Regions from separate parts of the Janibacter alittae genome, predicted to be linked through region 2. Evidence: riboswitches for the same ligand, from Rfam matches in the RefSeq annotation. Region 2 holds a riboswitch; each other region holds the start of a gene.
The links. A riboswitch is a leader RNA that binds a small molecule or an ion and turns the genes downstream of it on or off. The one in region 2 is predicted to bind S-adenosylmethionine.

Region 1 (2,193 bases), 1.2 Mb from region 2:
TGGCCCGCCGGACCGCGGCGACGATCCGCCCGGCGGCGGCGCGGCCGATGGAGCCCCCGAGGAAGCGGAACTCACCGACGATCAGGGCGACGTCGTGCCCGTGGATCCGGGCGGACCCGGTGATCACCGACTCGTCCGTGCCGGCCCGCTCGGCGGCACGCTCGAGCGAGGCGAGGTAGGTCTCGTCCAGGCCGGCGAGATCGAGGGGCTCGTCCCAGGAGACGAAGGTGCCTGCGTCGACGACCGTGTCGATCATTTCGTGGGCAGTCAGGCGAGCGGAACTCATGCCGTGATCCTGCCAGTCGCCGCGCTGGGTACTCTTGCGCCGTGCTTGTGCCCTTGACCACTGCCGTGATCGTGGCCGTCGGCGTGCTCGCGGTGATGGCTCTGGTCTACATGATCGTCGACCGCCTCGTCGACGACGGGATGCTGCTCGTCACCGCGATCGTCGAGCTCTCCCTGCTCGTCCTGGCGGTCGTCAGCGCGTTCGCACAGGCCCGGGTCACCGGGACCGGGCAGGGCGCGACGATGCTCGCCTACGCCCTGACCCTGCCGCTCATCCCGCCGGTCGTCGTCTTCATCGCGCTGAAGGAGAAGACCCGCTGGGCCATGGGCGTGGTCATCGCCGGTGCCTTCACCGTCGGCGTCATGGCCTACCGCATCCTGCAGATCTGGAACCTCCATGGCCCCGTCTGAGGTGCGCACCGGCACCGGACCGGGCCGCGTCGTCGTCGCCGTGTACGCCGTGCTCGCGCTCGCCGCGACCGGCCGCTCGATCCTGCAGGTGACCGAGTACTTCGACCGGGCACCCCTGGCCTACGTGCTCTCCTCGCTCGCGGCCGTGATCTACATCGTCGCGACCATCGCCCTGGCGAAGGGGGGTGCCACCGGCGCCCGCATCGCCACCGGCGCGATCCTCGTCGAGGCGATCGGGGTGCTCACCGTGGGCACCCTGTCCTACCTGGCGCCCGAGCTCTTCCCGGACAAGACCGTCTGGTCCCACTACGGCTCCGGTTACGGCTACGCGCCGCTCGTCCTCCCCTTCGTGGGGCTGTGGTGGATCCGCCGGGTCCGTCGGGTCCAGCGCGCCCGCCGCGGCGCGGGGGAGTGACGGGGGCCACCCCCTTCGCCCGGGAGGTGAGACACCCACCCACCCGCGCGGAGCCGTTGTCTATGCTCCGTGGCAGGTCTTGAGTGCCAGTGTCCAAGCCCCGGCTTGCTGGCCGGCAACCCTCCTCCGCGGTGGGGTGCCCCGGGAGACGACCAGGGACGTGGCGACCGCCACGCTCAAGCGCGCACCACACCAGGAGCACAGACATGTCCGACCCGTCCACGTGGAGCTTCGAGACCAAGCAGATCCACGCCGGCCAGGCTCCCGACCCGACGACCGGCTCGCGGGCACTGCCGATCCACCAGACGACGTCCTTCGTCTTCCCCGACACCGAGACCGCGAAGAACCGCTTCGCGCTCTCCGAGCTCGGCCCGATCTACACCCGGATCACCAACCCGACGCAGGAGGCGGTCGAGAACAAGATCGCCGCGCTCGAGGGGGGTGTCGGTGCCCTGCTCGTCTCGTCCGGCATGTCCGCGACCTCGATGGCGCTGATGAACGTCGCCGAGGCCGGTGACCACATCGTCGCCAGCGCTGCGCTCTACGGCGGGACGATCAACCTCTTCCAGCACACGCTGCCGAAGTTCGGCATCGAGGTGACCCTCGTGGAGGACCCGGGCGACCTCGAGCAGTGGAAGGCCGCCGTCAAGCCGAACACGAAGGCCTTCTTCGGCGAGACCATCGGCAACCCGAAGGACGTCGTGCTGGACGTCGCCGGGATCGCGGGGGTCGCGCACGAGGCGGGCGTGCCGCTGGTCGTCGACAACACCATCGCCACCCCGTACAACCTGCGTCCGATCGAGCACGGCGCGGACATCGTCGTGCACTCCGCGACGAAGTTCCTCGGCGGTCACGGCACCTCGATCGCCGGCGTCATCGTCGACGGCGGGTCGTTCGACTTCGCCGCCGACCCGGAGAAGTTCCCGGGCTTCAACCAGCCGGACGAGAGCTACCACGGCCTGCGCTACGGCCCGGACCTCGGCGTGGGCGGCGCCCTGGGGGCCAACCTCGCCTTCATCCTCAAGGCACGGGTGCAGCTGCTGCGCGACCTCGGCCAGGCCGTCTCGCCGTTCAACGCCTTC
Region 2 (2,193 bases):
GCGGGGCGGGCAGCACCTGAGCGATGTAGAGCGGCACCCCGACGAGACCGAGCGCCTCGCCGGGCACCACGAGGGCTGCCGCCAGACCGCACACCACCCCCAGCAGGATGAAGGGCACCCCGAAGCCGACGGCATACACCAGACCGCGGCGACCCGCCTCGGGCGTGCGGCAGGACAGGGCCATCTGCAGCGCCGCCTGGGCGAGGATGACGTTGACCACGAAGGTTCCGAACCACGCGACCACCAGCGGCAGTCCGACCCCTGACCAGTCGAGCATCTCCGGGCGCGATGCTGCCAGCTCCCTCAGCCCGCCCACTCCGGGATCGATCAGGAACGCGGTGGCGCCCAGGGCGAGCATCAGGGTGAAGACCACGCAGTTGGCCGTCTGGGTGAACGCGATGGACCACATGCCGCCGGACCACAGGTAGAACAGGAGAAGCAGCGCCGTGCCCACGATCGCCACCTGGATCGACAGACCGGTGAAGGCGTGCAGCGCCGAGGCGAAGGCGATCGCGGTGGCGACCGACCACATCGGAAAGGTGAACGCGGTGATGGCTCCCCCCACGCCCAGCGCGAGCCGACCGAAGCGTTCGCCGATGAGGCCCGAGATGGTCACGACCATCCGCTCGCGCAGGGGCACGACGAGCAGCCCCGCGATGAGCAGGATCTGTACCGACTCCGCGACGCCGTACCAGAGGGCGGACACACCGGTGTGGTAGCTCAGCTCCAGGATGGCGATGAACGACGAGCCCGAGAACAGGCCGGTGATGCAGAAGGCGACCGTGATCGGCCGGAACCGCCGACCTCCGGCGAAGAAGTCCCGACCGGCCGACTCGCGGCGCTTGGCGACGCGTCCGGCACCGACGAGGAAGAGGGTGTAGGTGAGGGCCAAGCCGATCGTCCACGCACCGACGGTGGTCATCGCGGGCCCCCCGTCACCGACCAGTCGAGGGTGACCGGCACACCGGCGTCCTTGACCAGGTTGAACGCGGGGCAGCGGCGTTCGACCTCACGTTGCAGTGCGGGGAGTGCGGAGGGGTCGGACAGGCCGAAGCGGGCCCGCACCACCACCTCCCGGAAGTGGGGGCTGACATCCGCGGTCCCGAGGAAGCCGCGGGTGTCCATGGTCGCCTGGGTATCGATCTCCAGTGCGGTGAGCCCGAGTTCCTGCTCGGCGGCGACGGTTTCGGCCACCACGGCCAGACACCCCCCGAGGGCCGCCACCACGTACTCCATGGGGCTCGGGGAGCTGTCGTCGCCACCGACCGGGACGGGCTCGGCGGTCTCGAAGGCAGCGAACTTGCGTACCTGGTGACGGGCGCGCATCGCCCCCTCCCAGATGCTGCGGGCGCGAACCCGCTTCAGCTGGGCCGGCGTGGACTGCGTGGTGGAGGGGGACGAGGACATGGGTGTGGGCACGGTGAACTCCAAGGACGTCGTGGCGCCAGAGGGATCCCTTGGCACCGACAAGGAAGGGGGGTGAGCGCGGTGGACGCTCGGGGGAGGAGGGCGCGGCGAAGGGTCAGCCGCGCTCAGTGCGCATTCGACAGCGGTCGGCCGTCACCCGGCACAGGTCGATGTGCCGGCGGGCGACGAGCAGGCTGGCGTGGTCCGCAACGGCACGCCATGACGGTGCACAGAACATCGATCCTCCATCGGTCCCGGCGGTAGCACCCGCACCCGATGTGGGGGGTTGCTGCAGCGTCGTCGAGCCAGGTCTCTCGGCTGCTCTGGATAGGCGGGACCAACGTAGCATCTCCGTGGCCGCGTGTCCGACCACCTGACTGAACGTGGACCCACCCCCGGGAGCGACCTCAGACCACGGCAACCGAACAGCACCGCGCAGAGCCCGCAGGCGTCGCCCGACGGCCTCTTCGCGGTCAGGTCCCCTTCGCGTCCGTCGGACGGCGAATCTCGGCGATCGGGTGGTGGCTGGTCATGCCACCATCGACAACAAGCACCTGACCGGTGATGTACCGCGACTCGGACGAGGCGAGGAAGAGCATCGTGTGCGCCACATCTACCGGGTCACCGATGAACGGTAGAGCGTTGTGGGTGCGGATCCCCTCGATCATCTCGGCTGGCAGGTTGTTGGCCAAGGCCGGCGTCATCACTGCGCCGGGAGCAATCGCGTTGCAACGAATGTTCTGGTGGCCGTACTGGGTGGCGACATACTGCGTCAGCCGGATCACT
Region 3 (2,193 bases), 1.2 Mb from region 2:
CTGCTGCCCCGAGGGCGGGCAGCCCCTCCCGCGGCCGGAGGACGTGCCGGCGATCGCGGCCTTCGTCCACGCCGGTGTCGCGCCCCTGCCCAGCCGCGAGGCGATCGTCGCGGGAGTGCTGCCCGAGCGGGACGAGGAGCGGGCCCGCTCCGTCAGCCTGCGCCTTGCCTCGCTCGGGTACACCGGCAGCACGCAGATTTTCGGTGGTGGGCCGACCCGTCCCCCGGTGCACTGGCTGGACCGGGGCGAGGACGTCCTCGCGTGGTGGACCCTGCTTCTCGACCCGCGTCCGGACGCCATGGCCGTCGAGCTGTTCGGTGACGAGGCGCTGGCGTGGCTGGCGGCCTCGCTCCACGACGTGATCTGGCGGGACGCCCTCATGGGCATCCTGTGCCCGGGAGCGATGCCGATGGCCGAGAGCGTGGGTCCGGAGACCGACGCCGCGATGCTCGCCGCGCGGTGGTGCCCGTGGCTCACCGACGACGACGGGCCGGACGCCTCGCCCCAGCAGTGGCACGAGGAGGTGCTCGCCGTGCGCTCACGTCTGATCGAGCTGACCCGACTGCTGCCGTCGGGGGCGACGCCGCCGGTCCTGACCCTGGTCGCCCACCTCGCCTGGTGGGTGGGGGACGGGACGATCGCCGGCATCTGCCTGCAGCGGGCGCTCGAGATCGACCCGGACCACCGCCTCGCCGAACTGATGCTGCGTCTGCTCTCCGCAGGGGTGCGGCCCTGGGACCGACCCGGCGGCCCGGTCGCGGGGGAGGCCGCCTGAGGGTCCGGTGTGCGGACCCCACTCGATCCTCGTCGCCTCAATGGCTATGGTTGGGGACAGGTCATGAGTGCCAGCGTCAAGCCCCGGCTTGCTGGCCGGCAACCCTCCTCGCGACGGGGTGCCCCGGGTGATGACCAGGCTGCACCGTGGGGGTGTGGCAAGGCGAGCCCCGGGAGTCCTCGACATGAGCGTGACCACCAGGCCCCCGACGTCCTCGGGTTCCTGGCGAGACGGAGACCACCCCGGCCGCCGGAAGTTCGTCACCATCGGTGACCTCGACCTCGAGTCCGGCGACCGGTTGCCCGATGTGGTCCTCGCCTACGAGACGTGGGGTCGACTCAACGAGGCCCGCGACAACGCGATCCTCGTCGAGCACGCCCTCACCGGAGACAGCCACGTCGTCGGGCCGGCCGGTCCCGGCCACCCGACGGCCGGCTGGTGGCCCGACCTCATCGGCTCCGGTGCGCCACTGGACACCGACGAGCTCTTCGTGGTCGCGATCAATGTCCTCGGTGGGTGCCAGGGCAGCACCGGCCCCGGCGCCCCGGCCGCCGACGGTCGGGCGTGGGGGAGCCGATTCCCCCGGGTGAGCATCCGCGACCAGGTCAGCGCCGAGGCGAGACTGGCCGACGAGCTGGGTATCCGGACGTGGCACACCGTCATCGGTGGGTCCATGGGCGGCATGCGCACCCTCGAGTGGGTCGCGAGCTATCCCGACCGCGTCGCCACCGCGGTGGCACTGGCGACGAGCGGCTACGCGACGGCCGAGCAGATCGGCTGGAGCCAGGCGCAGATCCTCGCGATCCGCAACGACCCGTGGTTCGCGGGCGGCGACTACTACGACCAGCCGCAGGGGCCCGAGGTCGGCCTGGGCATCGCCCGGCGCATCGCGCACATCACCTACCGCAGCGAGCCCGAGCTGCACCAGCGCTTCGACCGCGACGTGCGGGACGAGCCCGCCGGGGACAACGGTCGACCGCGCTACGCCGTCGAGAGCTACCTCGACCACCACGGCGGCAAGCTCGCCGGTCGCTTCGACGCCAACTCCTACGCCGTGCTGTCCGAGGCGATGAACTCCCACGACCTCGCCCGCGGACGCGAGGATCTGCGCGAGGCCCTCGCCCCCTTCGCCGGCCGTCTGATCGTGGCCCCGGTCGACTCCGACCGGCTCTACCCGCCGCGCCTGTCCGAGGAACTCGCCGAGGCCAAGCCGGGCGCCGAGCTGGTGACGATCACCTCCGTGGTGGGCCATGACGGGTTCCTCACGGAGGTGGACCAGGTTGCCGACCTGCTGCGGTCCGTCGTGGTCGCGCCAGGCAGGCGCTGACCCCACGCAACCGATCGTCGCCACGCCATTGCCCGCGTGAGACAGGTCACGCAGTGGCGGTGTAGCGTTCGGCCAAGATCTCCCATCAGCG
Region 4 (2,193 bases), 1.2 Mb from region 2:
CCCGGTGGACCCCCGCACGATCCTCGTCGTCCTGGTGATGGGCGCGCTCGGCATCGGCGTCCTCCTCGGCCTGCGCGGGGGCGCCTATCGCCGTTCCGACGAGACCGCCCCGCTCCCCGGCCACTGGTGGGTGGTGCCGCTCGCTCCCTTCGCCGGGGTGCTCGTCGATCACGCCCTCGCCGACCGCCCGTGGCCGGTGCTGCTGCCCTACCTTGCGCTCGTGCCCGCCGGGATCGCGCTCGCGGCCATCGACGCGGATGTCCACCGGCTGCCCAACGCGATCACCCTGCCGCTCGTACCGATCGAGTTCGTCCTGCTCACCGGGGCGAGCGCCACGACCGGCGACTGGGACTCCCTTCGCCGTGCCGGCCTGGCCGCGGTCCTCGTGGGGGGCGGCGTCCTCCTGCTGGCCCTCGTGCTCTTCGGACGCTCGATCGGCATGGGCGACGCCAAGCTCGTCGTCTCGCTCGCGGCCGCCCTCGGCTGGCTCTCGTGGGCCCACGTCCTGGCCGGGCTGTGGCTCGGCTTCGCCCTCGGCGGGGCGGTCGCCCTGGCGCTCCTGCTGACCCGTCGGGCGAGTCGGGGCACCCACCTGGCCTTCGGCCCCTACCTCGTCAGCGGTGCGCTGCTCGCCGTCCTGCTCTCCTGACGTCCCACGACCCGAGACGGGCACCATCCGAGTGGACCCGACGTACCCGACATCCGCTACTGTCTCGTCCCAAAGGTCACGAGTACCAGCGACAAGCCCCGGCTAGCTGGTCGGCAACCCTCCTTCCGCGGTGGGGTGCTCCGGGTGACGACCTGGCCGGCGGCGCGGTGTCGCCCGGCAAGCGCGGACTCACGGTCGACGCCTGGGTCCACGACCCGATGGAGTTCGCCATGACCCTGTCCGACCTGCGTCCCACCACCACGACCCTGCCCCGGCTGGTCTCGGCGGGCCTGAGCTACCGCGACCACGACGGCTCGACCGTCGAGTACGCCCACCTCGACCACGGCGCGACGACCCCCGCACTGGTCGCCGTCACCGAGGCGGTCGCGGCCGCCGCCGTCACCTACTCCTCCGTCCACCGTGGCGCAGGCTTCGCCTCCAGGGTGACCAGTTGCCGATACGAGGCGGCCCGTGAATCGGTGGCGGCCTTCGTCGGCGCCCGCGAGGACGACCAGGTCGTCTTCACCCGCAACACGACCGACTCCTTCAACCTGCTCGCCCGCGCGCTGCCGGCCGGTACGACGGTCTTCGTCTTCGCCTCCGAGCACCACGCCGCGCTCCTGCCGTGGGCCGACGCCGTGCGTCTGCCCATCCCGCACAGTCACGCCGAGGCGATCACCCTGCTCGACGAGGCACTGCGCACCCACCCCGGTGAGCACCGGCTCGTCGTCGCCACCGGGGCATCGAACGTCACCGGTGAGCACTGGCCCGTCGAGCGGCTCGCCGACCTGGCACGCGCACACGGGGCCCGCTTCGCGCTCGACGCCGCGCAGGTCGCCCCGCACCGCCGGGTCGACATCGCCGCTCTGGACATCGATTGGATCGCCTTCTCCGGCCACAAGATCTATGCGCCGTTCGGCGCCGGCGCCCTGGTGGGCCGCAGCGACTGGCTGGACGCGGCCGAGCCCTACCTGGCCGGAGGAGGCGCCACGGCCCGGGTCGGGGCGGGCACCGGTGCCGTCGAGTGGGCCGCCGGCCCGGCCCGCCACGAGGCGGGCAGCCCGAACGTCCTCGGCGCGGTCGCCCTGGCCACGGCCTGCGACGTCATCAGCGAGCACGAGGAGGCGATCGTCGCCCACGAGCACGCCCTGCGCATGCAGCTGCTCGGCGGCCTCGCGACCATCGACGGGGTACACGTGCACACCCTCTTCGGCGGTCGGGCGGGTGCACCGGTCGCGACGATCACCGTGGACGGGCACGACAGCGCCGAGGTCGCCCGCGTCCTCGGCGACGAGCACGGGATCGGCGTGCGCGAGGGGAGGTTCTGCGCACACCTGCTCGTCGACGAGCTCCTTGCCGATCGCCCGCAGACCACCGCGGTACGGATCAGCGCGGGGCTGGGAACGACGAGCGAGCACGTGGACCGGGTGCTTGCCGCCCTTCGCTCTCTCTGACGGCAGGACAGACGAAGGGGGCCGTGCCCGCGCTCCTCAGCCGCTACCCCTGGGCTTCACCCGAGTTCCTCCGGGTTCGCCGGAGTAGGT

Region 1: linked by a shared signal. The riboswitch ahead of V1351_RS05690 (bifunctional o-acetylhomoserine/o-acetylserine sulfhydrylase) and the one ahead of V1351_RS00125 (OsmC family protein) in region 2 are both predicted to bind S-adenosylmethionine.
Region 3: linked by a shared signal. The riboswitch ahead of metX (homoserine O-acetyltransferase MetX) and the one ahead of V1351_RS00125 (OsmC family protein) in region 2 are both predicted to bind S-adenosylmethionine.
Region 4: linked by a shared signal. The riboswitch ahead of V1351_RS10340 (aminotransferase class V-fold PLP-dependent enzyme) and the one ahead of V1351_RS00125 (OsmC family protein) in region 2 are both predicted to bind S-adenosylmethionine.

What each region holds. Positions count from the first base shown of each region.
Region 1 covers NZ_CP144913.1:1,174,694-1,176,886, forward strand. The annotation lists gene V1351_RS05675 (carboxyl transferase domain-containing protein) at 1-286, opposite strand, end outside; gene V1351_RS05680 (hypothetical protein) at 328-696, shown strand; gene V1351_RS05685 (hypothetical protein) at 683-1,111, shown strand; SAM riboswitch class IV at 1,187-1,300, shown strand; gene V1351_RS05690 (bifunctional o-acetylhomoserine/o-acetylserine sulfhydrylase) at 1,318-2,193, shown strand, end outside.
Region 2 covers NZ_CP144913.1:24,167-26,359, reverse strand. The annotation lists gene V1351_RS00130 (sodium:solute symporter family protein) at 1-922, opposite strand, end outside; gene V1351_RS00125 (OsmC family protein) at 919-1,407, opposite strand; SAM riboswitch class I at 1,650-1,741, opposite strand; gene V1351_RS00120 (SDR family NAD(P)-dependent oxidoreductase) at 1,881-2,193, opposite strand, start outside.
Region 3 covers NZ_CP144913.1:1,188,602-1,190,794, forward strand. The annotation lists gene V1351_RS05735 (DUF4192 domain-containing protein) at 1-775, shown strand, start outside; SAM riboswitch class IV at 835-944, shown strand; gene metX (homoserine O-acetyltransferase MetX) at 960-2,102, shown strand.
Region 4 covers NZ_CP144913.1:2,154,074-2,156,266, forward strand. The annotation lists gene V1351_RS10335 (A24 family peptidase) at 5-649, shown strand; SAM riboswitch class IV at 724-839, shown strand; gene V1351_RS10340 (aminotransferase class V-fold PLP-dependent enzyme) at 880-2,103, shown strand.